DNA from 3 places in the Paenibacillus cisolokensis genome. Region 2 is predicted to be linked to each of the others. Evidence: riboswitches for the same ligand, from Rfam matches in the RefSeq annotation. Region 2 holds a riboswitch; each other region holds the start of a gene.
What was found. A riboswitch is a leader RNA that binds a small molecule or an ion and turns the genes downstream of it on or off. The one in region 2 is predicted to bind cobalamin.
Positions count from the first base shown of each region.

Region 1: it holds a riboswitch for cobalamin, as region 2 does, so the genes downstream of both, nrdI (class Ib ribonucleoside-diphosphate reductase assembly flavoprotein NrdI) here and metE (5-methyltetrahydropteroyltriglutamate--homocysteine S-methyltransferase) in region 2, are expected to answer to the same signal.
Region 3: it holds a riboswitch for cobalamin, as region 2 does, so the genes downstream of both, ABEV74_RS02185 (ABC transporter substrate-binding protein) here and metE (5-methyltetrahydropteroyltriglutamate--homocysteine S-methyltransferase) in region 2, are expected to answer to the same signal.

Region 1 is NZ_JBCNFP010000068.1:16,865-27,291, reverse strand. Features, by position in the region: gene nrdE (class 1b ribonucleoside-diphosphate reductase subunit alpha) at 1-1,802, opposite strand, end outside; gene nrdI (class Ib ribonucleoside-diphosphate reductase assembly flavoprotein NrdI) at 1,789-2,148, opposite strand; cobalamin riboswitch at 2,300-2,503, opposite strand; gene ABEV74_RS12040 (formylglycine-generating enzyme family protein) at 2,635-3,516, opposite strand; gene ABEV74_RS12035 (chromate transporter) at 3,635-4,174, opposite strand; gene ABEV74_RS12030 (chromate transporter) at 4,188-4,802, opposite strand; gene ABEV74_RS12025 (ROK family protein) at 5,130-6,332, shown strand; gene ABEV74_RS12020 (phytanoyl-CoA dioxygenase family protein) at 6,402-7,274, opposite strand; gene ABEV74_RS12015 (AraC family transcriptional regulator) at 7,376-8,248, opposite strand; gene ABEV74_RS12010 (S66 peptidase family protein) at 8,267-9,193, opposite strand; gene pepT (peptidase T) at 9,297-10,427, opposite strand, start outside.
Region 2 is NZ_JBCNFP010000027.1:58,919-69,345, forward strand. Features, by position in the region: gene def (peptide deformylase) at 1-249, opposite strand, end outside; gene ABEV74_RS04945 (M15 family metallopeptidase) at 439-1,368, opposite strand; gene ABEV74_RS04950 (NAD(P)/FAD-dependent oxidoreductase) at 1,572-2,750, opposite strand; gene ABEV74_RS04955 (DUF1641 domain-containing protein) at 2,790-3,221, opposite strand; gene ABEV74_RS04960 (FMN-dependent NADH-azoreductase) at 3,582-4,238, shown strand; cobalamin riboswitch at 4,497-4,702, shown strand; gene metE (5-methyltetrahydropteroyltriglutamate--homocysteine S-methyltransferase) at 4,844-7,141, shown strand; gene ABEV74_RS04970 (cation:proton antiporter) at 7,254-8,489, opposite strand; gene ABEV74_RS04975 (cation:proton antiporter regulatory subunit) at 8,492-8,986, opposite strand; gene ABEV74_RS04980 (metallophosphoesterase family protein) at 9,252-10,094, shown strand; gene ABEV74_RS04985 (glycerol-3-phosphate responsive antiterminator) at 10,107-10,427, shown strand, end outside.
Region 3 is NZ_JBCNFP010000015.1:800-11,226, reverse strand. Features, by position in the region: gene gluQRS (tRNA glutamyl-Q(34) synthetase GluQRS) at 1-464, shown strand, start outside; gene cobS (adenosylcobinamide-GDP ribazoletransferase) at 600-1,406, opposite strand; gene cobU (bifunctional adenosylcobinamide kinase/adenosylcobinamide-phosphate guanylyltransferase) at 1,514-2,125, opposite strand; gene cobT (nicotinate-nucleotide--dimethylbenzimidazole phosphoribosyltransferase) at 2,132-3,184, opposite strand; gene ABEV74_RS02195 (ABC transporter ATP-binding protein) at 3,215-3,994, opposite strand; gene ABEV74_RS02190 (FecCD family ABC transporter permease) at 3,991-5,028, opposite strand; gene ABEV74_RS02185 (ABC transporter substrate-binding protein) at 5,034-6,080, opposite strand; cobalamin riboswitch at 6,326-6,555, opposite strand; gene ABEV74_RS02180 (FixH family protein) at 6,753-7,193, shown strand; gene ABEV74_RS02175 (sulfite exporter TauE/SafE family protein) at 7,471-8,154, opposite strand; gene ABEV74_RS02170 (heavy metal translocating P-type ATPase) at 8,151-10,415, opposite strand.

The DNA.
Region 1 (10,427 bases), on a different contig from region 2:
GCGTACGTCCGGGTTTCGATCTGCTCGACGATTGGCATGACACTGGACGTCGCGTTCTGGATATACGAGATGCTTTGCGTCGGCGCGATCGCCAGCCGGTAGGCATGATACAAGCCGTGGCGGCCTACCGCTTCCTTCAGCGACTTCCAGTCTTCCGGCGAAGGGATCGCAATGCCTTCGAACAGCGACTTCACCTTGTCCGTTACGGGACGGTAATCGGTCTGTTCATAACGTTCGAAATAGACGCCGGTCGCATAGTCGGAACGTTCGAACCCGTCGAAGACGATGCCGGTTTCGCGTGCGATTTCCATGCTCTTCTCCAGCGAATAATAGTTCATCATCATGAAGAAAGTGCGGACGAAATCTTTCGCTTCTTCGCTTTCATAGGCGATTTTGTTTTTGGCCAGGTAGCCATGCAGATTCATCGCGCCGAGACCGACCGAATGCAGCTCGCGGTTCGCTTTGGCAACGCCGGGCGCATTGGAAATATTCGTCATGTCGCTGACCGCCGTCAGGGCGATCATGCCTTCATGCACCGATTCCCGGATTTTCTTCTTCTCCATGACGTTGGCAATGTTCAGCGACGCCAGATTGCAGCTGATATCGCGGCGTATTGTATCGGGCTGGCCGTAATCGCCGATTTCGGACGTTTCCTGCAGCTGGAAAATTTCCGTGCACAGGTTGGACATTTTGATCGAGCCGATCCCTTTGAGCGCGTGCGCGCGGTTCGCATTGCTTTTGTTCATCATGTACGGGTAGCCGGATTCGAGCTGGGTCATGGCGATTTTGATCAGCATGTCCCGGGCGCTCATTACTTCTTTCTTGCGCACGCGATCGTCGGCGAGCAGCTTGTCGTACATTTCGTCCATGTCCATATCGTCCATATGAACGCCGTAAGCCCGGTAGACGGAATACGGGGCGAAAACGTGAAGCGGCTCGTTGTCTTCCGCCAGCTTGTAGAAGCGGTCCGGCACGATCAGCCCGATCGACAGCGTCTTGAGCCGCGATTTTTCGTCGGCGTTAATCTTTTTGCTGTCCAGAAACTCGATGACGTCCCAGCCGAAAATGTTGTAATAGGCGGCGCCGGAACCTTTGCGCTGGCCCATCTGGTCGGCATAGGAGAAGGCGTCCTCAAGCAGCTTCAGCACGGGCATAATGCCTTTGGCCGCTCCCTCGACGCCTTTGATCGGCTCGCCGCGGCCGCGCAGCTTGGACAGATTGACGGCGACGCCGCCTCCGATTTTCGACAGCTGCATGCAGGTGCTGAGACCGTAATTGATCGAATTAAGCGAGTCGTCCAGCTCCAGCAAGAAGCAGGAAACCATTTCGCCGCGCCGGCTTTTGCCCGCATTCAGGAAAGTCGGCGTCGCCGGCTGAAGCCGCTGCTCCATCATCGATACGGCCAGCCTGCGGGCGACAGCGGCGTTTCCGCGCCCGAGATACAGCGCCACGATCGCCACCCGGTCCGGATAATGCTCCAAATACAGCTCGCGGTCGTCGCTTTTCACCGCGTAATCGGTGTAAAACTTCGAGGCGGCCATGTAGGAAGGAAACTCGAACCGGTAGCTGTGCGTAGTGGCGTAAATCTCCTCCACTTCTTCAGGCGTATAGTATTGGTAGACATCCTCGTAATAATCGTTGTCGATCATGTAGCGGACCTTCTCCGCCGTGGAAGCGAAGCGGATGCTTTTGCGTTCGACCTCTTCCATAAACGCGCGAACCGCTTCCTTATCCTTCTCCAGTTGGAAGAAGCCGTCCTTGTCCCGCTGCATCAGCAAATTGTTCAGCTCAATATGACGCAACTGCGCTCACCCCTTGCATAAATCTTTCGACATCCCTGCTCGTACCGGACAGCTCGAACTTGCCAAGCACCGGGACGCCGTACATCGTCGCAATCGCGTCAGCGCTCACCGCGAAGCGCTCTCCCCAGTTTTTGTTGCCGCTTGCCGACACGCCGCGCAAGTAACGGTGGTTTTGCTTCAGAAAAGACTGGACCTTCTGCGGCACTTGACCGAAACCGGTCGTATAGGTTACAAGGACGAACGGTTCGTCCAGCGTCATCCCGTCCTCAATTTGAACGGCCGGTACGTTCAGTTTGTTAATAAATCTGCGGACATTTCCCGTCCTGGAATCGTATGCGATAAGCATGGCGGCAAGTCTCCTTTCCGAATCTGACAACAGTATGTAATCAATGAAAAAGCGCATCCGGCGATAAAAAAAGGCCGAATGCGCCTTGGCACGCAGGCAAAGCAATGCCCGGTCAGGCTCGATCCGACACTTTCCTATCCTCCGTAGGGATGTGTCCATCAACGTTCAGGCAGGTCTCCTGGCTCGGGGTCATCGCCGGCAATCCGCCTTCCCGGCTCGCGTTCAGCTTAACCAGTGGCTTTTCGGATTGCGGCTCGCCCATACAGTGGCGGGACCGCTCCGGTTTCGCACCGGATTCCCTATTAAGCTCTATCTTTGTCTTCGAAGATAGAACACCTGAACGAAACAATATGTAGTTGTCGAATTCAAATTTACCTCAATATATTGTAGCTGTCAAGCTGAACCTGACCCGATTTGCGGAACGCAAAATAGAATAGCCCGCTCGATCCAAGCGGGCTCTGCCATTTCGCTTATTTCTATCAATTTTTATTCGCTTGCGACGATGCGGAAGCCGATGTTGCCCGACGAGCTGTCCGGCGTGTTCGAGCTTCGGGCCGCCACCCGGTAGCGGTTGCAATAAGACCGGTGGCACAAATAAGATCCGCCGCGCATCGATCTTCGGCCGGTCGGACGGTCGTAAAACGGATTCACATCCGACGTTTCCCGGTGATAGCCCGGACTGAACCAGTCGGCGCACCATTCCCATACGTTGCCCGACATATTGTACAATCCGTATCCGTTGGGCTCGTAGGCGTCGACAGGCGCCGTTCCGACATAGCCGTCGCTGGCGTTGTTTTTGATCGGAAATTTGCCCTGCCAGATATTGCAGCGATGCCGCCCGTCCGGCTTGAGCAAATCGCCCCACGGGTACGTCTTGCGCTCCAGTCCGCCGCGCGCCGCGAATTCCCATTCCGCTTCGGTCGGCAGCCTGCCCCCGGCCCAGTCGCAGTACGCTTTCGCGTCGTTCCAGGAAATATGCACGACCGGATGATTCATCCGTCCGCTCAGATCCGAATCGGGCCCTTCCGGCTTGGCCCAATAGGCGCCTTCCACGACGTACCACCAGGGTACCTCTTGCGGCACCGATTGGACCCGCTTCGCGGTCTCGGGCGACACGAGCAGATGAAAGACGAACGACCAGCCGAAACGTTCCGCTTCCGTCACATATCCCGTTTCATCGACAAACCTTTTGAATTGCGCATTCGTGACGGCATAGGGCGACATGTAGAACGAATCGACCCGCACCCTCCGCACCGGGCCTTCTCCGTCCGACGGAAATCCTTCCGCCGTCTCCGTCCCCATATCGAACGTTCCGCCGGGTATGGCGACCATCTCGTGAATATCGCGCGCCTTCGCCGCTTGACGCATCTGCCGTTCGGCATGCGGCCGGTCGATGCCGGCCTCCGCCTGTTCCCGTCCGGCCGAGCAGCAACACTTTCCTTTCTCCATCTTCTACGGATTGCTCCTTTCACCGCATCGTCCCGAATCACGTGTACAAGGCGATGCCGATTAGTCCAGATATAATCATAATGGAAACGGGATGTTTGCGAAAGAACATCAGCGCGATAAGCGATCCGGCAAAAATAAGCGCCTGGCTCCACATGAAGTATGTCGAGCCTTTAAGCGCCCCTGTATTGCCGGCAAACATGATGGCCGCGTAAATAATCAGTCCGGTCACGACGGCCCGCAATCCGTAGAAGGACGATTGCACCAGCTTGTGATGACGAATGCGGTAAAGCAGCATGCCCGCCGCAATCATGATCAGGAGCGACGGCAGCACGACGGCGGCCGCGGCGACGACGGCGCCCGTCAGACCGGCCGTATCGTACCCGACGAATACGGCGATATTGGTCGCGATCGGTCCCGGGGACATGCCGGCCATCGCGACAAGATCGGTGAAGTGGCGGACGTCCATCCACTGGTACCGTTCCACGACCTCCCGCTGAATGAGCGGTACCATCGCATAGCCGCCGCCGAACGAGACGAGACCGACGATGAAGAACAGCACGAACATTTGAATAAGCATGGCTTCTCTCCGTCTATATCATATAGTCGTATACCGGTTCTTCCTTCTTTGCCGGGGGCCGATGGCGGCTGTCCGGTTTGCGGAATTTGCCGATCACGATGCCCGCCAGCGCGCCGGCTGCAATGAGCAGCGCCGGATGTATAATATTTCGGCCGAAATAAAGCAGAGCGAGCGTTATGCCGACCAGCAGCGCCGCCGGTTTGTCGACGATCGCCGTCTTCCCGATCTTGCAAGCGGCATAGACGATCAAGGCTACGACGGTTGCCCGGATCGACATAAAGGCGGCTTCGATTTTCGGATTGTCGTGCAATTGCCAGTAAAAAACCGACAGCATGATGACGACGAGGAACGTCGGCAGCAGCATGCCGGTCATGGCGGCAATCGCGCCGGCAACGCCGCCGATCCGGTAGCCGATGAGCATGGCCGAATTGATGCCGATCGCGCCCGGAAACGAACCGGCCAACCCGAAAATATCGGCCAACTCTTCCGCCGACAGCCATTTCTTTTTATCTACGACTTCCTTCTCGATTGCGGGAATCAAGGCGTATCCTCCGCCGAACGATACCGGACTCCATTTGAGAAACGAGACAAAAAGTTGTACGAGCCGATTGTCGGTATGCAGCTTCATTACGCCGCCTCCTTCTGTGGGCGCTGCTATATGTTGTACATCCATTATACCACCTTTTTGTCATTTTGAAATTATGTCTTCGTCCAATTTATATTACTTTTGCTTATACGCTTCAATTATTCCGCTTATCAATATAAATTCCAGCCATTTTGGCAACGGGACTATAGGATATTAATCCTGTTTAGGGTATCGGAATGATGTACTTTATTCTATATTGAAATTAACTTGGCGATCTTCCTGTCAAGTGGCAGCTGCTGTCAGGTTTGCGATATAATGAGGGCATTCGAATATGGCTCGACCAAATATCGGTTAAATGGGGATTCTGCAATGGAGAAGCAGCGGATGAACGAGGTGCCTTCAGCCAAAAAGCTGATTTACAACCGCATAGCGGAGCAGGGCGTCGTCTCGAAGGCGGAGCTGATGGCGGTTTTCTCTTTTACGAGCAGCACGCTTTCCCGGCTGCTGGACGAAATGGTGACGGACCGGCTGCTGCTTACGTCCGGGCTCGGACCTTCGAGCGGCGGGCGGCGGCCGATTCTTTACGAAATTAATCCGGCTTACGGTTATTTTTTCGGACTGGAAATATCGCGGCGGTATTCGGCGCTCGGCTTTTTCGATATGCGCCTCAATCCGATGTCGTTTACGCGCTGGCGCATGGACGAGGCGATGACGCCGACCCAGTTCGTCGAACATGCGGCGAACAACATCCGGTCGATTCTGAACGATCATCAGATCGAAAGACGGCAGGTTCTCGGGATCGGCGTCGGCGCCGTCGGCCCGCTGGACCGGGAGAAAGGCGTTATTCTTCGCCCGCTCAATTATCCGGCCAAAGGGTGGACGAACGTTCCGATTTGCAGCCTTCTGGAGCAAGCGACCGGCATCCCGTCCCGCCTCGAGAATGGCGCGAACACGGCGCTGATGGGCGAGCATTGGGCGATGCGCAGCGAAAATCTGCAGCATATGCTTTATGTCCACGCCGGCGTCGGCCTCCGTTCCGCGATGATGTCGAACGGACGGATCGTCCACGGATCGCTCGATATGGAAGGCTCCATCGGCCAGATGATCATTCAGACGGACGGACCGCGTCTTCATGACAGCGGCAATTACGGAGCGCTGGAAGCGTTCGTATCCGTTCAGGCGCTGGAGAAGCAGGCGCGCTCGCACGCCAAGATGGGCCGGGACGAGCTGCTTAGCGCCTACAACGTCACGCCCGAACAGATCAATTACGATCTGCTGCTTCGCGCATTGTCGCACGGAAACGTCTATGTCAGCGAGCTGTTCCTGCAGTCGGCCGCCTATTTCGGCATCGGGCTGGCGAATCTGATCAATATGTTCCACCCCGAAAAAATTATTTTGGGCGGCGCGCTCCTGAACTCGCACGAACAGTTTTATGATACCGCGATTCGGATTGCCCGGAACAACACGTACTATTACCCCGAATATCAACCGTCCTTTTCCAAAGGCGTTTTGCAGGAGGACGCCGTGGCGACCGGCGCGGCGCTCATGATGCGGAATGCGCTGGCGATTTAGCTTAATGTCAAAAAGCTTGTCTCCGCCGCCGCCGCAGCGACAAGGAGACAAGCTTAAGGATGCGCCTGACTATACCCGATGAAGCTTCGCTTCGGACGACTGTTGCTTCGCGTCCCTCCACATCGTCCGCCATGTCCCGACGTCCGTTAACACCGTATCCGGCCGGACGCGGCTTCTTGCGACAAAGGAAGGGTGGCCGTCCCTGCCGGAACGCGCTCCCGTCTTGTGATAACGGAGATCGATCGACCAGCGCACGATGCCGGAGCGGTTCGGAATGCCTCTGTGCGGCGTATATTTGTTCATGATGACGACCCCGCCCTTGCGGCATTCCGCCAGAACCGGCTCGACGTCCGGCAGCAGCTCGGGAACGATCGTCGTTCCGCCCGACGCCTGGTGCCGCAGATACCCTTGCTTGAACACGCCGGGCATCAGCTCCATGCAGCCGGTATCCGCCGTCGCGTCGACGAGCGGCACCCAGAATGTAATGATGTCCGACGCTTCGGAATCTTCCGACGTCACGGCGCAATCCTGATGCCAGGGCACGTTCTCGAACGCGTTCGCCGAGGGCTTCCACGGCAGCTTGGCGCGGACATGCTGGATCGGATTGCAGCTCAGCTCACTGCCGAGCAAACATTCGGCCAGATCGAGCAGACTGTCGCTGCTCATAAAACGAAATATTTGCTCCCCCAGATAATCGGAAATATCGAAGCCCCGGCCGATCTCGGCGCATTGTTCGTACAAGAGCGCATAGCGCCGTTCGAACGGCTCGTCCTCGTACAGATTCGCCAATTTTCCTTCGGCGTGAAGCATCCGGCTTCTTCTGTCGATTTCCTGCGCCAGCTCGTTCATAACCGGCTTAAGCTCGTCATGCGGGATCGCGTCTTCGACGATCAGATAGCCTTCCGTCTGATAGCGGATAATTTGGTCAACCGTCAGTTTCATGGCCTTGCCTTCCTCCCCTTTGCGGCCGGTTCGCCGTATTTGCCCCCATTGTAACAGGGCGTGCCCGCAGCCAGAAGGGAGGATCATGCGGTAAATGCGGACTATTTTATCCGATATGAGGCAGGCGGCCGTCCGCGATGCCTGCGAAAGACGCGGGCGAAGTAGGAAGCGTCCGTATAACCGAGCATGTCGGATATGGCATAGACGGGCAGATCGGTATACAGCAGCAGCTTCTCGGCTTCGGCCATGCGCAGCGATTGCAAATACGCCATCGGCGCCATGCCGGTATGCTCCTTGAAAACGCGGCACAAGTAGTTCGGAGACCAATGAACGAGCTGCGCCAGCCGCTCCAGCGTCAAGGCGTCGGCAAGATGGGCGCGCATATAGCCTTTCAGCAAGTCGACTTCCTTCCCGCCCCGCACGCCTGCATGTTCATGCCGATCCGCGCGGCCGATCTGCCATACCGTTTCCTCGATCCGGAGCAGCAGGTCCGCAACCATAAGCGACATATGCTCGTCCGACATCATATACCGGCTCGCCGGATCGAGCAGTCTGCGATACCCTTCGAGCAGAAACGGCCGATAGCGGTCGGGCACGCGGATCGGGCCGTTCCGGATCGTTTCGGGAAACGCAATGCCCCGCTTCTCCTCCAGCCAGTCGAAGAAGTTCGCCGCCTCCGGCTCGTCGTCCTCGTTCCGGAGCAGGAACGTGCATTCCAGATTGTCCAGCGGCTGCTGCTCGCTGCCGACAAATTGATGCCATTCGTTCGGATTAATAATATAGAGCAATCCTTCCGAAGCTTCGGATTCACGGCCGTTGACGACGAAGCGGCCCGCCCCTCCGGCAATGTACATCAGATGAAAAACCGGATGCCGGTGAAGCGGCGCGATCATCCCTTTCCGGCCGGTCTGCCTGTCGGTCGAAATATGGTCGATGCGAAGCTGCTGACCGCGCATGACGATCCGTAAACTCATAGCGCCTTATCTCCCCCGTTACGACGAGCTCACGACAGTCTCGACAACGGTAAGCTCGCCGGCCGCCGCGTCCAGCCGCACGACCGCTCCGATCGGAATGGCAGCCTTGTAGTAGCCGTGTCCCGAAGCGAGATTCGTTAATAACGGCTTGCCGAGCGGAACGATGAACTCCGTGATCAGATCGTCGTACGTTTTGCCGTACGCGACTTCGCAGCCCGTGCATTCGCCCATGACGATGCCGAGGCAGTCGCGAAATTTTCCGGCCAGCTTCAGCTGATTGATCATGCGGTACACCGCGTTGATCGGTTCATGCGTTTCTTCGAGCAGCAAAATTTTGCCGCGCGTATCGATTTCGTACGGTGTGCCGAGCGTGTCGGTCAGCGACCTCAAATTTCCCCCGACGATCGGACCGGTCACATTGCCGGGAACTCGGCCGATTAGCGGCATTCCGGGCGGATTGGTAATCGGTCTGACAGCCGCTTCGACCGATGTCGCCTCGAAAAATTGATTGAAATTGTAAGCGGGCTCGGCCGCCGTAAAGCTGATAAGCAGCAGGCTGTGAAACGTGATCAAGCCGGTTATTTGATAAAGTGCGTTGAGCAGCACCGTAATATCGCTGTAGCCCGTCACGATTTTCGGGTTCCGGGCAATCGCGTTGTAGTCCAGATACGGCAATATGCCGGCCACTCCGACCCCGCCGCGCACTGGAAGAATCAGATCCACATCGGGATCTTCGATCATCATCATAAAATCGGAAGCGCGCTCGCGGTCGGTCCCGGCCAGAAATCCGTCTGCCGCATACACATAATTTCCCAGCACAACGCGAAAGCCCATCTCCTCGAGCGTTCGGATCCGGGCATCGATAATGTCCGCGCGAAGCGGGCTTCCCAGCGTGACGATGCCGACCGTGGCGCCGGGTCTTAGTATCGGCGGTTTGATGGACATTGGAAATCCTCCAGCGTATAGGCGTTTTTATTACCGTATGCCGCCCAACCCGCGGAGGTTACGGTGAAGACCGTGTCCGCCGATCCGCCTGCCGCCGCTGCATTCAGGTTGCCTTTTCCTCGAACAGACGCGCGATTTCCACAATGACCCGGACCGCTTTCTCCATATTGTCCGCCGAAATATATTCGAACTTCCCGTGATAGTTTTCGCCGCCGGTAAACAGGTTCGGCGTCGGTAGCCCCATATAGGACAGCTGCGAGCCGTCCGTTCCGCCGCGTATCGGCTGAATGTGCGGCTTGATCCCGACGTTTTCCATCGCCTCGCAGGCGATGTCGACAATTTCCCTGACCGGCTCGATCTTGGCCAGCATATTGTAGTACTGGTCCCGCATCTCCAGATTTATCCGGTTGTCGCCGTATTTTTGCCGCATTCTCTCGGCAATCGCCTTGAACGTTCGCTTGCGGGCTTCGAAATTGTCATGATCGAAGTCGCGGATTATATATTCGGATGCGGCCCGCTCGACATCGCCGCCCATCGCCACAAGATGGTAGAAGCCTTCGTAGCCTTCCGTATATTCCGGCGACTCCAGCTCCGGCAGCTGCCCGTGGAATTCCATCGCCAGCTTGCAGGCATTGACCATCTTCCCTTTGGCCGTTCCGGGATGCGTGCTCGTTCCTTGAAAGGTCAATTTGGCGATCGCCGCGTTGAAGCTTTCATATTCCAGTCCTCCCAGCGGACCGCCGTCGACCGTGTAGGCATAGGCCGCGCCGAAAGCTTGCACGTCGAAATGCGCGGGGCCGCGGCCGATTTCCTCGTCGGGTGTGAACGCCACTCTGATCGTGCCGTGCCGGATTTCCGGGTGGCTCCGCAAATACGCCATCGCGGTCATAATTTCCGCAATGCCCGCCTTGTCGTCCGCGCCGAGCAGCGTCGTGCCGTCGGTCGTAATAAGCGTATGGCCTTTATACGAGGACAGCTCGGGAAATTGCTCCGGCGACAGGACGACGCCTAGCCGCTCGTTCAGCACAATCGGCTTGCCGTCGTAATCATGATGAATTTGCGGATTCACATTGCGGCCGGTCATCGCCGGGGACGTATCCAGATGGGCCAGAAAGCCGATGACCGGCACATTCTTGTCCGTATTGGCGGGCAAGGTCGCCATGACATAGCCGTTCGCATCCATCGTGACGTCCGACAGGCCGATCGCGGCCAGCTCCTCCGCGAGCAGCCGGCC
Region 2 (10,427 bases):
TTGCGAGCCGCGCGCTTCGATAATTTCCGGATTGATCAGCTCGATCAATCCGTCTCCGCAGTCCATCACTACGATGCGCCGAAGAATGCCGATTTGCGGCGCGGCCAGGCCGGCCCGCCCTTCGGCCGCATACAAAGTATCGGCCATGTCGTCCAGCCATTTGAACAGTTTGGCATTGAATTCCGCCACAGGCTTCGCCGTTTTTCGAAGTATCGGTTCCCCGAAGGGCAGTATCGTTTTTTCCACCATAGCGGCGTTCACCTCGCTTCAGGTTATGCGCCCCGTTTTGGCCGGTCCGGTCACGATGGCAACCTGTTAACCGGATTTGAAGAGAGAACGTATAAAGAGGGGCAGGGAGGAGAAAAATAGAGAAAGATCCGATGATAGAATCGGTTAATGCAAGCGCATGTTTCCATGACGGGAACATGCGCTTGTCAGTTACTTTCCGGAAACCGGTACGGCCTGGTAATACTCTTCCAACGTAATGTTACGCTCGGCGATTTCTTTCGCGATCTCGATTCCGACATAGCGAATATGCCACGGCTCATATTTGTATCCGGTAATGTCCTCTTTCCCTTCCGGGTAACGGATAATAAAGCCGTATTCGGCCGCATGCTCCGCCAGCCATTCGGCCTCGGGCGTGCCGGCGAAACAATCCTGGGCCGCACAGCGGCCGTCGCTTCCGGAGACGTCGATCGACAAGCCGGTCTGGTGCTCGCTCGTTCCGGGCAACGCGCTGTACGTGCGTGCCTTCTCCTCGCCGTCCCGTTTGACATAGCTTTCGAACAGCTCTTTTTGCCGTTCGTACGAACGGTATCCGGACACGCCGGCAAGCTCGATGCCGTCTTCCTTCGCACCCGCGAACAATTTCTCCAGCGCTTCCGCGGCTTCTTTGCGAAGCTTGCGCTTGTCGACCTTCTCGCTGAAAATAAACGGAACGTCGGGATATACGAGGTCTTCCGGCTCGTAATTTTCCGGCAGCGTATACTGCTTGTTAATCAGTACGGCTAAGCTGTCCGGATTCGCAACCACCATCAAATCGCCGATTTTGCCCGCCGTCTCCTGAACCGGCCCTTCCCGTTCCGGCGGCGAGTTCGGCTTATCTACCGGCGGCTTCTCCGCGTCCGGCTTATCCGTACCGGGATGCTCCTGCGCCGCGTTCTCCCGCTCCGGCGGTTCCGGCGCCGCGTCCGCCGGCTTCGACGGTTCGTTCTCCGTCGTATCGTCGGCGTCTGCGGCCGGATCATTCGGCTGCGTCTGCTCCGATCCGACGTTATGGCTGCCGGAAAGTCCGGAGAGGAGGCTGCCGCACCCAGCGGACAACATGACCAAACTGGTGAACAAAAATAAAATAAGGCCTTTTTTCAACGCTCATCATTCTCCTTGTTCGACGTAGCCATACCAAAAGTGTAACATCATTCCGGGAGGAACACCATGCTGACAAGTATAGCATCCTGTTATTTCGATTTCATGCCGCAACAATTTCAAACTTGTTTCCGGCCGACAGCGAAAAAAGAAGGCGGAAAAAACCGGCCATAGCAGCCGGTTTTTCCCGCCTTCGCAGGACCGCTTTAATATACAAGCGAGAAGAGACCGTTAATATGGGACAAATAGCGGATATTGCTCGCTTCTTTCATCAGCGATGCCGGGAGGCCTTTCAGCTTCGTCTGGTTGCCGCCGATCGTGCCGATCGCGTCTTTGCGGCCGAGGCTCGCAAGGGTGCCGGAGAAGACCGGCTTGAAAGCTTTCAACGGACCGCCTTTATATGCGGCGAATACGTTGTAGCCGACCGTTTCGCCCATTTGCCACGCGATTTGCGCGCTGGGCGGATAAGGACGGCCTTCCGGACTCATGACGACAGCGCTGTCTCCGGCGAGGAATACGTCCGGATGCGAGGTCGACTGCAAATATTCGTTGACCGTTGCGCGTCCGCGAACCGTTTCGATGCCCGAATTGGCGACAACCGGGGAACCGGTTACGCCGCCGGTCCAGACGAGCGTGTTCGCTTCGATTTTCGTGCCGTCTTTCAGAATGACGTTGTTGCCTTGCACTTCCGTAACGGCGACCCCGGTCAAAATGCGGACGCCGCGTTTTTCCAGGCTCGTCTTGGCGCGTTCCACCAGATCCGGCGTAAATCCGGCCAAAATGGAAGGAGCCGCTTCGACGCAGTAGAGCGTAATATCGTTGAAATCGACGCCTTTTTTCTCGCACCAGGAAGGGAGCATGTCCGTCAGTTCGCCGATCAATTCAATGCCGGACAGGCCGCCGCCGCCGATGACGATCGTCGCGTCGGCTTTATTTTTCGACTGTGCGTATGCGTCGATGCGGGCTTCGACATGCGCGCGAATGCGGTTGGCGTCTTCGACCGATTTCAGGGTGAAGCTGTTTTCTTCGAGCCCCGGAATGCCGAAAAACGCCGTTTCGCTGCCCAGCGCGATAACGAGGGTATCGTAGCTGATCGAAGCGCCGTTCGCAAGCGACACTTGCTTCTGGTCCAGGGCGATCTTTTCGACCGTATTGATGCGGATATCGACATCTTTGCCGCGCAGCAGCTTCTCGAGCGGCAGCGCGACGTTGCCTTCGTTCAGGCCGCCGACGGCCAGACGGTGCAGTTCCGTCACAATTTGATGAAACGGAGTCTTGTTGACAAGGGTGATCTGTGCTTCTTCTGCTGAAAGATATTTGCGTGCGGTCAGCGCAGTCAGCAGCCCGCCATAGCCGCCGCCCAGTATTACAATGTGCTTTGACATGCTGATCCTCCTGTTCTGGATATCAAATACGGTACGGGATTAACGCTGCTTTTGACGTTCCGCCGACACATCCAGGAACGCCTGGATAAAGCGGAGCGTTTTTTGTACTTGCGGATCTTTCAACATTTTCAACAAGCCGAACAGTCCGATCGTCGCCGACTCCGTCTGCACGCGTTCGTTTGCCTCGATTGCCGCTGCGGCAACGCCTTTCACTTTCTCCTGAATCGGTTTGACGAATTCTCCGATTCCGCCTTTCAAATCTTCGATGAGGATGCGGTCCGTCGCCACCGACTGGGCAAAGTCGTACGCTTTCGTCAGCAGCGTGACCATCTCCGCCAGCTTGGGCAAATTTTCCACCAGCTCGGAGAGCGATCGTTGAACTTCGGGCTTCATCAACTGGTCGAGAATATCCGTCTCCACGCGGCCAGTCGAAGCTTCGTGTTCCACTTCTTGCGACAATGTTTCTGCCATGATGCAAAAAGCCTCCCTTGTCTGCGACATATTGTTGTGCCGGAACGGTAATGACTCCGCCTTCGAATAGATGTGAATAATTTCACAAAAAACGCAGGATTGGTACCGGTCCGAATTTATCTACCTTCATATTCTAGTCCTTTTGCCGGCGAACTGCAAAACTTTTTTTAAGTCTGGAAACAACTTTTTAACCGGAAACGGAAGGATAGGGGAAAAAAAGTCCGAATGCCGGTCCATTTTACTATAAAGAAGAAAGAGGTGGAGGAAACGGGTAAAACTTGTTGGCTAAAAGTTACTTGAATTATTATAGGGACTAAATTATAATGTGCAATGTGGCGTCCGAGCCCGAAGCGGTGTCACATGCATACAACTAGAGGAGGTTGCATACCCAACATGTCCAAGGTATTATTCGTCAAAGCAAATGACCGCCCTGCGGAACAATCGGTTAGCGTCCAAATGTACGAGACTTTTCTGAAAACGTATCGGGAAGCTCATCCGGACGATCAGATTACCGAACTCGATCTTTATAAATTGAATCTTCCGTACTACGGCAACACGGCCATTACGGCGCTTTACAAACGGAGCCAATCGCTCGAGTTGACTGCCGAGGAGCAGGAGATTGCGGATACAATCGATTTTTATCTGAATCAGTTTCTGGAATCCGACAAGGTCGTGATCGCGTTCCCGCTGTGGAATTATACGGTTCCGGCGCCGCTCGTCACGTATATCTCCTATTTGGCGCAAGCCGGCAAAACGTTCAAATATACCGCCGAAGGTCCGGTCGGACTGGCGGGCGACAAGAAAACCGTTCTGCTCAGCGCGCGCGGCGGCGACTATTCGAATGAATTGATGGCCGCCCATGAATCGGCCAGCCGCTTCGTCAACAGCGCGATCGGCTTGTGGGGTATCCGGCCCGAGGAAATTGTCATCGAAGGCCATAATCAATTCCCCGATCGGGCGCAGCAAATTATCGAAGATGGTTTGCGTCGGACGGCCGAAGCGGCAGCGCGATTCTGATCGCTGCGGGCTTGAGGCTCTTTCGGAATATGTTTCGTGTTCCGGAAGAGTCTTTTTTTTAAATGCGGAATGCTGCTCCATGGTGTATAGTAGCATCAGGATGGCAAAAGGCGCAGACGGACGACACGCGCGCAATATTATGGTGCGTCTGCATCCCCGCCATTATTCACAAAAAGTTCGAAAGTCCCGTTTATTTCACGAAAACGCTGGACAACCGGATTAAATGCATGTATTCTTAGATGTACACTTTGAATGAACAATTTCATAACGGGAACAGGTGCGTACCGCCGCCAATCAGGTGACCGGTATGCTTAAAAGGGAAGTTCGGTGCAAACCCGACGCGGTCCCGCCACTGTAACGGAAGAGTCGTCGCGAGACAGCCACTGGCTGGAGCTTTTAGCCGGGAAGGTCGCGATAGATGTTGACGCCGGAGCCAGGAGACCTGCCTGTTTCGACAACACTGCATGTACCTACGGGTGATAGGGAGGTGTTAGGCGATCGTCTGGAATGAGCCAGGCGTCTTTCCCTATACCTATTGACGGGGAAAGACGCCTTTTTTTCGTTGTGACAAGAGAGGCCGAACAGAGGAAGGATGGGAGAAACAGATGAAGACGGAACTGATCATCAGCAATTTGGGTTACCCGAGAATCGGGGAAAACCGCGAGTGGAAGAAAGCGCTCGAGTCGTTCTGGGCGGGCAAGCTTGAGGAAGAAGCGTTCCGGGCGGAAATGGACCGGATACAGCTCGAGCTGTTGAAGGTTCAGCAGGCGAAGGGCGTCGACCTGATCCCGGTAGGCGACTTTACGCTGTACGATCATATGCTCGATATGGCCGTCATGTTCGGCGTAGTGCCCGAACGATACCGGCACGAGGGGGGGCCTGTACCGCTTTCGGTCTATTTTGCGATGGCCAGGGGCAACGCGCAGGCGACGGCTTGCGAAATGACGAAATGGTTCAATACAAATTACCATTACATCGTGCCCGAAATCGGCGGCATCGTGCCGCGTCTGACCGTGAACAAACCGCTGGAAGCGTACCGTTTTGCCAAAAATCGCGCAGGCATCGAGGGCAAGCCTGTCGTCGTCGGTTTATTCACGTTTCTGAAGCTGTCCAAAGGCTTCGAGGCCGGACGTCTGGCGGAAAAAATCGAACAATTTCTCCCGGTGTACATTCAGATGCTGACCGAGCTGGAGCGGGAAGGCGTCCAATGGGTGCAAATCGACGAGCCGTACCTTGCGACGAACGTCACCGCAGACGAGTGGAAGCTTGTGGAGCATCTATATCGCCGCATTCGCGAGCAAACGGCCGGTCTTCGGATTATGCTGCAAACCTACTTTGAAGGTGTCGATAATTTTGAGAAAATCACGTCGCTTTCCGTCGACGGCATCGGTCTCGATTTTGTTCACGACGGCGGCAAAAACGCCAAAGCGCTCGAACAATTCGGATGGCCGGAAGATAAAGTGCTGGGCGCCGGCCTGATCGACGGCCGCAACATATGGCGGGCGGATCTCGATGCGAAGCTGGAGGCGATCCGGCGCATAGCGGCCGTTGTTCCGCTTGAGCGATTGATTCTCCAGCCGTCGTGCAGCTTGCTGCACGTTCCCGTCAGCACGAGAGCGGAGAGCGGGCTTGACCCCGTCGTGCGCGGAGCGCTCGCATTCGCCGAGGAGAAGCTGGACGAACTGCGCATTCTGCGCGCCGCAGTCCGGCAAGGCGAGCAGGCGGTGGAAGCCGAGCTTGCAGCTAGCCGCGAAGCGCTGAACGCATTCCGCCTTCTGCCGGAGCGAAACCGGGAGGACGTCGCCAGCGGTTTGCGTCAATTGGCGGATATCCCGGATTCCCGCAATCGGCCGTTCTCCGAACGGTTCGAGCTGCAGCGGAACAAATGGCAGCTTCCGCCGCTGCCGACGACGACGATCGGCAGCTTCCCGCAGACGCCGGAAGTGCGGCAGGCGCGGCTGAAGTGGCGGCGGGGCGAATGGAACGATGCGCAGTACGAAGCGTTTATGAAAGAGCAAATTGAGGCATGTATCCGGCTGCAGGAGAAAATCGGAATCGACGTGCTGGTTCACGGCGAATTCGAACGGACGGATATGGTCGAATATTTCGGCGAGAAGCTGGACGGCTTCGTCTTTACCCGGAACGGTTGGGTGCAATCGTACGGTTCGCGCTGCGTCAAGCCGCCGGTTATTTACGCCGACGTCGCATTCGTACAGCCGATGACGGTGAAGGAAAGCGTATATGCGCAGTCGCTGACGGATCGTCCGGTGAAAGGCATGCTGACGGGGCCGATTACGATATTGAACTGGTCGTTCGTACGCGACGATCTGAGCCGCGAGCAGGTGGCGAACCAGATCGCCTTGGCGCTCCGGCAAGAAGTGCTCGCGCTGGAGAAAGCCGGCATCGAGATGATCCAGGTCGACGAGCCGGCTTTGCGCGAAGGCTTGCCGCTCAAGCAGGAGGATCAGGACGCCTATCTGCAATGGGCCGTCAAAGCGTTCCGCCTCGCTACGTCGGGGGTAAAGGATACGACGCAAATTCATACGCATATGTGCTATTGCGAGTTCCACGATATGATTGACGCCATCCGTTCTCTCGATGCCGACGTCATCTCGATCGAATCGTCGAGAAGCCACGGCGAGCTCATCTCCAGCTTCGAACAGCACGATTACGACCACGGCATCGGCCTCGGCGTTTACGACATCCACAGCCCGCGCGTGCCTAGCGTCGAAGAGATGTCCGACATGATCGACCGCGCGCTCCGGGTGCTTCGTCCCGAATTGTTCTGGATTAACCCGGACTGCGGGTTGAAAACGCGCGGCCTGGCCGAAACGGTTCCGGCGCTGCGCAATATGGTTCAAGCGGCTCAAGCGGCAAGAGCCCAACATTTCCAACGCGCGTAAATCGTAAATCCAGGCGAATTGCAAACATCCTGCGGCTGTCCGTCAACAGGGCGGCCGCAGGATGTTGGTGTTTAACAACATTAAATATAAATGAAGCGAATTGTTTTCGATATTAATCTTCTTCTTTCTCGTTTTCCTTTCGTTTGAACAGACTTGTTTGCCGGATTTTATCCGATACCGTCCGACTGTACTGGTGAATCCTCTTCGATTCTTTGGTCAGCAGCGGACCGAGGACGGCGAGCAGCAGCACGTACAGAACGGCGAAGGATTGGATAGCCGGCATCAAACCTCCGGCTTTGCCGATATTGGCCATAATGATCGAAAACTCCCCGCGGGAGACGAGCGTCAGTCCGACATTAAGCGAGGCGCGAGACGAATTGCCCGACAGGCGGCCGGCGATGAAGCCTGCCGCGAGGTTGGCGAGCAAGGTAAGGATGACCGCGAGCACGGCCATGCCTACGGCGCCGCCCAGCGTGGACGGCTGGATGGTCAGGCCGAAGCCGAAGAAGAAGATGGCGCCGAAGAAGTCCCGGAACGGGACGACCAGGCTTTCGATTCGCTTCACATGGGCGGATTCGCCCAGCACGAGACCGATCATCAAGGCGCCGATCGCTTCGGCGACATGAAGCGTCTCCGAGAAACCGGCGACAAGAAACAACATCGTCATGACGAGGAGTAAAAACAGTTCGCTAGAAGGAACGCGCAGCGCGAGATCGAAATATTTGACCAGCTTGCGCCCGATTATGAGGAAGCACAGAATAAACAGCAGCGCGGACGCCGAAACGAGCAACACGCCGCCGACAGATGTCGCGCCGCTCAGCACAAGACCGGACAGGATCGAGATGTGAACGGCAATGAACAGATCGTCGAACATGATCATGCCCATAATCAGTTCCGTTTCGGGATTGGCCGTCCGCTTCAGATCGACCAGCACTTTGGCGACGATCGCCGTCGACGAGCTGGTCATAATGCCGCATACGACAAGCGTCTCCTTGAGCGGCAAATCCATGAACCAGCCCATGAGCAGTCCGGAAATAAAATTAAGCGCCACATAGAACAGTCCGCCGGCCAGTATCGCTTTTCCGGATTTGAGCAGGCGTGCGACGGAAAATTCCAGTCCGAGATAAAACAGCAGAAACAGGATGCCGAGGCGCCCCATAAAGTCGATGACATCCGAGCTTTCGATAAACCGCAAGTCGATGATCCAAAAATGGGGAGCGTGAGGGCCGACGGCCATTCCGATCAAAATATAGAACGGAATGACCGAAAACCGGAGCTTGGCGGAAAGCAATCCTACGATGCTGATCAGCGCCAGGGCGAGCCCGACCTCGAAAATGATCATGTCCATCGCTATTCACTTCCGTTCTGCAGCAGCATTTTCAACTTATGCAGGTTCATTCGCTCCCCCGCTACAATGGCCGTCGTTCCGCCGGTCAGGATATGATGCGGACCGGGATTGATAATCGCGGCTTTGTTTTTCTCCACGATCGCGATAATGATCGCGCCTGTTTTGCGGCGAATATCGAGCTCGCCGATCGGCCGGCCGACGCAGCCGCAACTCGCGTCGAGGCGTATCCATTCGATGACGAGATCGTCGAGCACCATCTCGAGCTGCTCCAGCGCTTTCGGCTTGTAGGTGATGCCGGCAAGGATGGCCGATATCATCCGCGCTTCATCGTCGTCGAACGTCACGGTTGACAAAATGTCGTCGGGGTCGTCAGGGTCCATGTGATAGATTTCGCGGCGTTCGTCATTGTGAATAATGATGACGAGCCGTTCACCGCTGCGGGTGTGCAGCTCGTATTTCCGGCCGATTCCGGGCAAATCCGATTCTCTAAGGTTCATCGTATATCTCACCTCCCAAGTACGGAATGTGCGCTTCGAAGAGCAAGCAGTTCGGATTTCTCATCCCGATTCCCTCCCTATAGAAATATAAGGCCTCTGCGATCCGAGACCTTACCGCTATTGTACCAGATTCGGTAAGGAAGTCCAGCAAGGCGGGCCGGCGCGCGCAATTTTACAAAATCTACTGCCCGATTTAACGATCCCGCAACAAACGGCTGTTACAATGAGAACGCAAGCAAAATCGTGAAACGGGAGGAACGGGAAAATGCGGCTGATGTTGATGGGCGATCTGCATTATCATGACGTCGATCCGGCAGTGCCGGGGTGGGCGGAAGCGCGCGACGCTTTTTATGAGAAGCTGCTGGGTTATTTTCTCGAAACCGATGCGGATCTCCATATTTCACTGGGGGATTTGACGAACAGCGGTTCCGAATCGGAGCTTCGGGACGTATATGCGCTTCTGCGCCGGAAAGAACGGACGTTCGTGCATGTGCTGGGCAACCACGATCTGTACGTTCAGCCGAGAGCGGACGTGTTGCGCTTGACGGGCGGCAGGCGGTACCATGCGATCGAAACGGACGAAGCGGTGCTTCTGTTTCTGGATACGGCCCGGGAGATGGAACCGGAAAACTGGGGCGGCTGGATCGACGAAGAACAGCTGCAATGGTTTGAAGAGAAAGTCCGCACATCGGCATCCAGACCGCTGCTCGTCTTCGCCCATCATCCGGTGCATCGGACGACCGCCAGATCGGAAGTGGATAAAGGCTCGATCCATCCCGATATCGAGATGTGGCGAATATTGCGCCAGAAACAGGGAAGCGGCGTTTATTTCAACGGCCATACCCATGTCGATTCGATCGTGCGGCAACAGGGTTGGACGTTCGTGCAGCTGTCCGCCTGCCTCGATCAACCCGGATTCCGGATTGTCGACATCGGCGATCGCGAGATTCGCATTCGAGCCGTCGATTGTCCGGATGCGGACCTGTTCGGCCGTGCGCAGGTGCTGCACCGGCATATGCCGCGCTTCAGGCACAACCCGGACGCCCGCGGTCAGGAGGCGGACCGCGAAGCGACCGTGCCGCTCATGGCGGCCGGCCTGCCGCGTTAAGGGGCCGCATCCATGTCGAAGACGGCGCTCGAAGCCTTTATCCGGGGGCTGCATGCGCGCCCGATGATCGCTTCGGTCAAAGAAGCGAAGCATATCGAAATCGCGCTGGCCTATCGCGAGAAGCTGGGCGGCGTATTTCTGCTGACCGGTCATATCGGCGTCGTGAGAAACTACGTCGAGCTTTACAAGTCGCACCGGCTGCCGGTATTTCTGCATCTGGAAAAGATTGGCGGGTTGAGCACCGATTATTACGGCCTGGACTACCTGGCCAAGACGGTCAAGCCGGACGGGATCGTGACGACGAAAACGAACGTCGTGAAGACGGCCAAAAAA
Region 3 (10,427 bases), on a different contig from region 2:
GACGGCAATCGTTTCCCGGCGGGCCGGGAGGTGATTTTATCGTCAAGCGGGCCGACGGCATTTTCAGCTATCAGCTGGCCGTCGTTGTAGACGATGCCGCCATGGGCATTACCGACGTGCTGCGCGGCAGCGATCTGCTCGATTCCACAGCGCGGCAGCTCGTCCTGTTCGAAGCGCTCGGACTTGCGCCGCCGCGTTACGCCCATGTGCCGCTGCTGAACGGTCCGGACGGCAGACGGCTGTCCAAGCGGCACGGAGCCGTCGCATTGGCCGCGCTGCGCAGCGCGGGAACGAGCGCTGAAAACCTCGTCGGCTATCTCGCCTATTGGAGCGGCCTGCTCGATCGGCCGGAGCCGGTCCGCGCCGAGGAGCTCATTCCCGGCTTCCGCCTTTCACGCGTACCGAAGCATCCGGTCGCCGTTTCGGCGGACGTGCTGGAGAGGCTTGGCGGGGGGAAAGGCTGAAAATCCGGAAGCGGCCGTCGAATCGCCGTTTCCCGCTGTTTCCCGCCGTGCCTTGCTGGCAGGCCGGCGACCGGTCGGCAAGCCCGAGCCGTATTCAGCATGAAAGCCGCCCCTGCCTGCGGAGCGGCTTCTTCCTCATTGCGTCCATAGCACGGCGATTGCAAACAGCAGCGCCGCTTCTACCGCCTCGTTGATCGCGCCGTATGTGTCCCCCGTCAGCCCGCCCAGCCGCCGGCACAGCCAGCCGGCCAGCAGCCAGCTCACGAGCGCCCCGGTCGCTGCGGCGGCGAGCAAAAACAGAAGCGCGTCGGACAGCGGCCAGCCCGTCAGCCGGAATACCGGCAGCAGCAGCGCCGCCGCGACGATGAGCGCGCCAGCCGAATGGTGGCGGCCGGCATCGGCAAAATAGGCGGCCAGCCCTTCGTTCGGCCGGGCGGACGGCCAGCCCGCGATGGCGGCCCCCATCCATAAGCGGCTCAGCGCCGGAACGGCGATGAGGGCGGGGACGGCCGTTCTCCACGCGGGCGAAGCGACAAGCTCGGCCAGCACCGCGAACTTGAACAGCAGCAGCAAAACCGCCGCGATGACGCCCATCGCGCCGACGCGGCTGTCTTTCATAATGTCAAGCATCCGTTCGCGCGACCGCCCGCTGAACACGCCGTCGGCCGTATCCATCCAGCCGTCCAGATGGAGCCCTCCGCTCAATGCGACCCATAGGCCAAGGAGGATAACGGCCCCGGGCAGCGGCGGTACACCGATCCGGAGCAGATCGGCGCAGGCGGTAAGCAGCACCCCGATCAGCCAGCCCGCCGCCGGAAAATAGATAACGCTTCGCGCCAGCACCGGCCGCTCGAACGGCACCTGCCGCGGCACGGGCACCCGGGTTAAAAACTGTATGGCAGCAGCGAAACTTTGCGCGTGCCTCTTCACCAAATCGATCATGCCGAACAAGCACCCCCGTCAAAATCCGGCCTGCCGCGACGGCAGGCCGGATTCATGATCTGCAGACCGTTCGTCCATTTTCCTGGAATTGTCCCGCTCGGGTCATCCTATGTCTTTTCATCCGGGTTATCCCATTCTTCCAGCCGGAACGCCGCCGCTTTCAAGTCGATCGGGATGCCGGCCACGACGAGAAAGATGCGGCCGCATACCTCGGCAAGACGGCGATTTACACGGCCTGCCGCGTCGCGGAACTGCCGCCCGAGCGGATAGGCGGGAACGATACCGCTCCCGACTTCGTTCGTCACCAGAATAAGCGGAACCGCGCTTTGCCGCACGACAGCAGCCAGCTGCTCCGCGAGCGCCGCCAGCCGCTCCTCCGCTTCCGCCGCGCCCTCGCCGTCCGCCTCCAGCCGCAGCAGCCAGTTCGACAGCCACAGCGTCAGGCAGTCAACGAGCACGACCGTGTCCGGTTCGGCAGACCGGGTTATTTCGTCCAGTCTTTCGGCAAGCGCATACGGCACTTCGACGGTTTCCCACGGAAATCCGTCTTCGTCGCGCTGACGGCGATGACGCCGAATCCGTTCCGCCATTTCGTCGTCCAATGCCTGGGAGGTCGCGACATAGATGCCGCGGCGGCCGAGTCTGGCCGCCAGCCGCTCGGCGAACGAGCTTTTCCCGCTGCGCGCACCGCCGGTTACGAGCACCGTTTTGTTCTCCATGCCGCATCACCCCCTGCTGACGCCCGCGCTTTCGAATGTCGCCATCTCCTGCATCAGACGCAGCGATGCGTCGACCAGGTGAAGGCTGAGCACCGCGCCCGTCCCTTCGCCGAGCCGCATGTCGAGATGCGTCATCGGCGACAAGCCGATCGCTTCCAGCAGCGGGCCGTGGCCCTGTTCCCGGGAAAGATGGGAAGCGATCATATAATCGGCCGCCGCAGGGGCCAGCCGGACGGCCGCAAGCGCCGCTGCCGACGAAATATAGCCGTCGACAACAACCGGACGGCGGCACGAGGCGGCGCCGAGAATCGCTCCCGTCAAGGCGGCGATTTCCAGACCGCCTACCTTCGCCAGCACGTCGATCGGATCGGAGGCGTCCGGTTTGTTTCGTTCGATCGCCCTCCCGATGACGGCGGCTTTATGCTTCCGCCGCTCTTCGTCGATGCCGGTGCCGCTGCCGGCCGCGCGCTCCGGCGGCATTCCCGTCAGAACGGAAACGATCGCCGCGCTTGCCGTCGTATTGCCGATGCCCATTTCGCCGGTCACAAAAATGCCGTAGCCTTCCTCCGACAGCCCGGCGACGAGCTCCATCCCCGCCAGAACGGCGCGCAGCGCCTCTTCCCGCTCCATCGCGGGACCTGCGGCCATATTGGCCGTTCCGCGGCGCACTTTGCGATCGATCAGACGGGGATGGGACAGATCCGCATTGACGCCGACATCGACGCAGAAGACGTCGGCTCCGGCCTGCCGCGCCAGCACGTTGACCGCCGCCCCTCCTTGGAGAAAGTTCAGCACCATCTGCGGCGTCACTTCGGGCGGAAAAGCGCTGACCCCTTCTTCGCAGACGCCGTGATCCGCCGCCATGACGAGCACCGCCCGGCGCGAAACGTCCGGCCACAGCTTGCCGGTCATCCCTGCAAGCCGCGCCGCCAGATCCTCCAGCTTGCCGAGGCTGCCCGGAGGCTTGGTCAGCCGGTCGGAATGACGGCGCGCCGCCGCCGCGGCATCCTCGTCCGCAGGCCGAATCTGCGCGATGCGTTCGCGCAGCTGCCGTTCCATCTGCGTTACATTTTCACTGGTCACGAAAGATCATCCTTTCATCGTCTGCAGCAGCACCTGCGGCGCCCCGGTCCCGGGATGGGCGATAATGGCCGCTTCCGTGCCGTATACCCGCTTCAGCATATCGGCCGTCAACACTTCGGACGGCGTTCCGAACGCGACAACCTTCCCTTCGTGCAAAACGAGCAAATCGTCGCAATAAAGCGCGGCCAAATTCAGATCGTGCAGCGCCGCGACCGCCGTCAGCCCCCGGCTGCGCTGCCATCTGCGCACGGTGTCGAGCAGTTGCACCTGGTAGCCGATATCGAGATAAGTGGTCGGCTCGTCGAGCAGCAGCAGGCGCGGCTGCTGCACCATCGCCTTGGCCAGCGCCACCCGCTGGCGCTCGCCTCCGCTCAGCTGATCCATCCGCCGGTTTTGCAGGCCGAGAAGGCCCATCGTCTCGAGCGCCTCGTCGATAAGCGCGGACGGGTCCTCCTTCTCCTCTCCCAGCCAGTTTTGAAACGGATAGCGTCCCATCGCGACGATTTCCCGTACCGTAAACCCGGCCGGGGGCAGGCCGCCCTGCTGCAGCATTGCGATCCAGCGCGCCGCTTCCTTGCGCGAGTAGCGGTCGGATCTTCTGCCGTCCAGCAGCAGTTCTCCCTCATCCGGCGTCTCAACGGCGGAAATGAGCCTGAGCAGCGTCGACTTGCCGGCGCCGTTCGGACCGATGATGCCGTGCAGCCCGCCGCCCGCGAGCGAAAAGCTGAGCTCCTTCAGCACCTGTACGCCTTGCAGCCGGTAACTGACGTTTCGCGCTTCGATCATGAAGCTCCCTCCTGCAGCATTTTGCGTCGGTAGAGCAGGTAAGCGAAGAACGGCGCGCCGATCAGCGCCGTGACGACGCCGAGCTGAATTTCGCGCGGGCTGAGCGCCGTGCGCGCAAGCGTATCGGCCCACAGGACGAAGATGCCGCCGCCGATGGCGGACAACGGAATGAGCACCCGGTAATCCGGCCCGACGAGAAGCCGCAGCAAGTGGGGAACGACAAGGCCGACGAAGCCGACGACGCCGGAGACGGACACGGCGGCGGCCGTCAGCAGCGTGGACGTCAGCAATACGACCAGCTTCGTCCGCTCGACCCGCACGCCCAAATGCGCCGCATGGCGTTCGCCGAGAACGAACAGATTAAGCGGCTGGCCGTACAAAATGAGAACCGGCAGGCAGACGGCGAGAAACGGCACGAGCAGATAGACGTACTCCCAGCTGCGCATCGCCAGACTGCCCATAATCCAGAACAAAATCTGATTGACGGTATCCTGCGACAGCGATACCATGAACGACACGAACGCCCCGAAAAACGCCTGCAGGACGACGCCCGACAAAATGAGCGTTTCGACCGCCATCGCTCCTTTCGTACGCGCGAGCCAGAACACGGCGGCGAGCGTCAGCGTTCCCGTCGTAAAAGCGACAGCCGGAATCGTCCAGATTCCGAATGCCGTCTGCAGACCGAGCAGAATGAGAAACGCCGCGCCTACCGAGCTTCCGGACGCGACGCCGAGCGTATACGGATCGGCCAGCGGGTTGCGGAGAACGCCTTGAAAGCCCGCCCCGGCAAGGGCCAGACAGGCGCCGACGAGAATCGCCAGCAGCACCCGGGAGAGCCGGATTTCCGTCACGATCGCCATTTCGCCTTCCGACCACGTTCCGCCCCCGAACTCAAGACCGGTGAACCGGTACAGCAAAATGCTCCATACATCGCGCAGCGAAATGCCTGCCGAGCCGATGGACAGGCTGACGACGACGGAAACGGCAAGGAGGAGTACGCCGACTCCTCCGTATACCAGCAATTTGCGTTTCATGTTGTTTACGAGAACAGGTCGGGATGAATCGCCTTCGCCAGCTCCAGCAATCCGTCGGCCAGTCTCGGCCCGACCCGCACGAGCGGATCTTGCGGGACTTCATAAAGCCGATCATGCTTGACGGCGTCGATCGCATCCCAGCCGGGGCGGCTCTCGATGCCTTCCAGTATCGGGTTCGGCTCAACATTCAAATCGGGATAGATAATAATTTCCGGATTCTGCTGCACGACGCTCTCGGGCGTAATTTCGAACCAGCCCGGCTGATCGCCCGCCACGTTGACGCCGCCGGCAATCGTCAGCAGCTCATCCAGAAACTCGCCCTTGCCGACCGACCAGCCCGGCGAAAATTCCAGATAGACCTTCGGACGCGGCGCATCTTTTACCGCTTCGGCCACTTGCTCCTTCACTTCGCGCATGTGCGCGGCAACCTCGCCGGCCTGCTCCTGGGCGTCCACGATTTCGCCGATTTGTTCGATTTTCGCGATGACTTCATCATACGTTTTCGGATCGGTCGCGTAAACCTTCAAGTCAAGCTTGCGGAGCTGCTCGATCGCCTGACCGTTCATCCCCGAGGAAGCGACGACCAGATCCGGATTCAGCGCCGCAACCGCTTCGATATTCGTCGTCATGTCGCCGATCTTCGGCTTGTCCAGCGCTTCTTCCGGATAATTGCTGAACTCGTCCACCCCGACGACCCGGTCCCCGGCGCCGATCGCGTACAAAATTTCCGTTTCGCTCGGTGCGAGTGTTACGATTTTCTCCGGCGCTTGCTCAAACGTCAGCTCTGTTCCGGTACCGTCCGTCACCGTGAGCGGATAAACGGTCGCCTGGGCGCTTTCTTCCTCTTCAGCCGGCGCCTCCTGTCCCTCTCCGGCTTGTCCGTTCGTCGATTCCCCGGCGTTCTGCGTCTCGCTTTGCGTCTCGTTCTGCTCCGTGCCCGCAACCTCCGGCGCGTTTTTGCCGGTCTGGCCGCAAGCGCCCAAAACGAGCATTGCGGCGACGGCCAGCAGCGTAAGCCAGCGGGCAAACGATGTGTTACCTGTTTTCAGCATGCTTCCTTCACTCCGATACCCAAAATAATGTTTCGATTCTTGAAAATAATGACCGTGATTCACGACCGCAAACCATCTTGCGGGGATTGCTGCCGGCAGCCCCGGCTAAAAATAAAAGCATTCCCGACAACATGTGTCAGAAATGCTTTCTGTCCGGCGTTCAGCGCCCGCGGCGTCCGAGCAGCCGCATTACGCAAACGGCAAGCCGCTCCGATTTCCAACACCTCCCTAAATCCACGTAGGTTTCAGCGTCGATAAAACAGGCAGGTCTCCTGACTCGAAGCTTGACCGCATTCACAGCCTTCCCAGATCGGCCGATCCAGTGGCGCGAAAATTGAATGCGATTGCCGCATCCGCTAGCGGGGCGGCGCTTCTTACAGTGGCGGGTCCGTGCCGGATTTGCACCGGTCTTCCCTATTAAGCCTGGAAACGTCCGGAGCGGGGAATCGCGTTCGCCCTTTCCGGCCTTTCCGGCACCTGTTTCTCCATATATGCAATTTTTGCATTAAACGCAGTAGTAACTATATCACGACGCATGCGGAATGTCTATCCTCTTTTCACCGGCTGTGCGCTCTGCGGGAATATCCGCGCCGAAGCCGGCATACGTAACTGGTAACGGCCGGATTGGGCGTATTTTGTCCGGTTCATCGGCGAACAGGAGGGCAATCTCGTATGGGTTTGGACAGACGCAAATCCCGCTATTGTCGGTGGGCGGCGGGCATACTCGCCGGGACGGCGCTGCTGATCGGAGCGGTCTGTTACGCCGGCGCCGGAGACGAACCGGCCCCGGCGGCGACGACGCATATCGGCGACGGCTGGCAGGCGGAATGGACGATCGGCCCGTATCCGGCAAAGGCGCTTCAAGAAAGTCGCTTTACCGTCAAGCTGGCCGATGCGGACGGGCGGCCGATTCGCTCGGCCGACGTTTCCGCCGAACTGGATATGCGGCATATGGGCTGCGGAACCGTTTCATTCCGGTTGAAGGAAACGGCTCCCGGCGTCTATGAAGGAACCGGCTATGCGCTGATGCCGGGGACTTGGGAAGCGAGTCTGACGGTTGACGCGGCAGACCGCTCGTTCGACGTGAACCGGCAGTTCGCAGCCGTCCGGTAACGAAGAAGCGAGCGCGTTGCTCCTGGCCGCATTGCCTGGTCGTGCTGCCTGGCTGTGTTGCTTAACGCTGTCTGGCTGCGTTGCTTAACGCTGTCTGGTTTGCTTAACGCTGTCTGGCTGCGTTGCTGGTCGCGTTGCTTGGCCGTGTTGTCTGGACGAGTTGTCTCGCGCAGCTCGACAAACACGCACGGATATGGGCCGTCGGCGAGAAGCGCGTCTTTTTTACGGCGCGCTTCCTTGCGCTGATGGCGGAGCCGGGAATCGTCCCGGCTTTTCGCTACCACAGCCACGGCGTCAAGGTCGGCACGACGCCGTTCGCCGCCAGCCCGCGCATGATGGACAGCGTGCCGACGATGACGGCGGCTGCCGTCGCCCCGTACCGCATCATCCGTCGCCAGCGCTTGCCGGCGTATGAAGCCAGCCACCCCGCCGCGGCAAGCGCGGGGAACGTCGACAGGCCGAACAGCCCCATCACCAGCGCTCCTTGCCACCATACCCCCGAAGCGGCCGCGTTCATCTGCATCGCATACGTCAGCCCGCAGGGCAGAAAACCGAAGGCGAACCCGGTGGCCAGCAGATGCGCGTCTTCAGCCGCCGACCGCCGTTTTTTCCCGCCTGGGCGAAGCCGCCGCGACAAAAAGCCCGAAACCCGCCGCAGCAGCGGCAGCTGAAATTTTCGCCATAGCCACAGCAGAACGAAGCAGCCGCCGACGATCGACGCGGCGCCCTGAACGCCGGCAAGCCGGCCCGCCAGATCCAGAAAAGATCCCGCCGCGCCCATTGCGGCGCCGAGGAGCGTATACGAGAAAACACGGCCGCCGTTATACAGCAGCAGCACGCGGCGCGCCGACGCCGAGGACTGGAGCGCGACCGACGAAACGATGCCGCCGCACATGCCGATGCAATGCGGCGCGCTGAACAGGCCGGTCAGCATGACGCTCCCCCATTGCGCCGCGTTCACGGGCGTTCCTTCCCGGCCAGTCGTGCAAGCCGGGGACCGAGCCGGAGCGCGTTGCCGACGACGGATACCGAGCTCAGCGCCATGGCGGTGCCGGCCATCCAAGGCTTGAGCATGCCGCAAGCGGCAAACGGGATGATAACCGCGTTGTACGCGAAAGCGAACGCCAGATTTTGGCGGATGTTGCGCATCGTCAGCCGGCTGATCGCCAGCGCGTCGCCGATGCCGGTAAGCTGCGACCGCAGCAGCGCGATATGTCCGGCCCCCATCGCCGCATCCGTGCCGTCGCCCATCGCGAATCCGACATCGGCGGCCGCCAGCGCCGGCGCATCGTTCCAGCCGTCGCCGGCCATGCCGACGCGCCGGCCTTCCGCCCGCAGTTGCTCGATCAGCCGCAGCTTCTGAGCGGGCAGCATCGAATGGCGGACATCCGCGATGCCCGCTTCCCGGGCCGCCGCCAGTGCAGGAGCTTCGCGGTCGCCGGTGGCGAGCACGACCGCAAGTCCCGATCGCCGCAGCCGGCGCACCGCGCCGCGGGATGACGGCCTGACCGGATCGGCAAAGGCGAGCGCTCCGACCGCTATCCCGTTCTCGGCCGCATACAGCACCGTCTCGCCGCTCCGCTCCCTCTCGGCCGCAAAGGCGGCAATGCGCTCGTCTTTCGCCCATCCCTGCTCGTCGGCCATGGCGGCATTGCCGACGGCGAACCGCCGGCCGTCCACCGCCGCCTCCACACCCCGCCCCGGCAGGAAGCTCGCGCCCGCGGGCTTGGGCGGTACGAGGCCGGCGGCGGCTGCCGCCTCGCGAATCGCCCTGGCAAGAGGGTGCGCGGAGTCCGCTTCCGCCGCCGCCGCATTGCGGAGCAGCGCGGAACGGGAGCCTTGAACAGCCAGCATGCCGGTCAAGCGGGGCTTGCCCTCGGTGACCGTTCCCGTTTTGTCGACGACGATGGCGTCCAGTAGCGCCAGCCGCTCCAGCGCGCCCGCTTCCTTCACGACGACGCCCTGCCGGGCCAGCTTGCCGGAAGCGATCACAAGAGAAATCGGCGTCGCCAGGCCGAGCGCGCACGGACAAGCGGCCAGCAGCACGGCCAGCGCGCTCATCATCGCCCGTTCGCCGTCGCCGGGCGCGAGCCAGACATACCATGCGGCGAACGTCGCCGTCGCCAACATCATCATGAGCGGCACGAACCAGCCGGCCAATTGGTCGACCTTGCGCTGAATCGTCGTCTTCGAGGATTGCGCCTGGCGGACGAGCGCATAAATCCGGCTGACCATCGTTGCTCCGCCCGCCGCCCGCGCGCGGATGCGCAGCTGACCGGAAGCGAGCGTCGTACCGGCCCATACGGGGTCGCCCGGCGCTTTGTCCACGGGCAAGCTTTCGCCGGTCAGCATCGCTTCGACGACGCTCGCTTCGCCTTGCGTCACGATACCGTCGACGGGAAGCGGCTCTCCTTCCCGGACCAGCACATCATCTCCCGGCCGCACTTGATCGGCGGGAAGGCGGAGCTCTTGTCCGGCGCGAATGACCGTCGCTTGCGATGCCGCCGTTCCGCCGCTTCCCCCCGCCTCGCGCAGCGCGCGGACCGCGGCCGAAGACTCCAGCAGCTTGCCGAGCAGCACGGCCGTAATGACGACAGCCGATGTCTCGAAGTAGAGCGGCTGCTCCGCTCCGCCGCTTGCGGCGCCGCGAAACAGCGTGTAATGGCTGTGCAGAAAAGCGGCCGACGTGCCGACCGCCACCAGCACATCCATATTGAACACTTTCTCCCGAATGGCGTTGTACGCGCCGAAATAAAACGGCAATCCGACAACGAACTGTACGATCGCAGCCGCCCCTAGCTGAAACCACCCATTCATGAACAGCGCCGGCACCGGCATGTCCTGCAAAAACGAATAATGATGGGCCATCGCCCACATCAACGGAAGCGTAAGCGCGGCCGATACGGCGAATCGCAGCCGCAGCGCGGCCGTCTCCCGCTCCGGATCGTCCTGATCCGGCGGGGCGGCTTCGAAGCCGAGCTCCCGTATCCGGTCGACGATCCGTTCCGCTGTGGCCGTGTCCGGAGCATAACTGATCCACGCCGTCCGGGCGGCATAGCTGACCGAAACCCGGTGTACGCCCGGCAGCCTGCCGACCGCCTTCTCGATGCGGGCGGCGCAAGCGGTGCAGCTCATCCCCTGTATGCGCAAATCGAGCGATTCGCTCATCCTTTCCGGCCCGATCGATCCGTACGATAGTTTCCGGTATGCTTCGTCGTTCAATTTCTCCCCGCC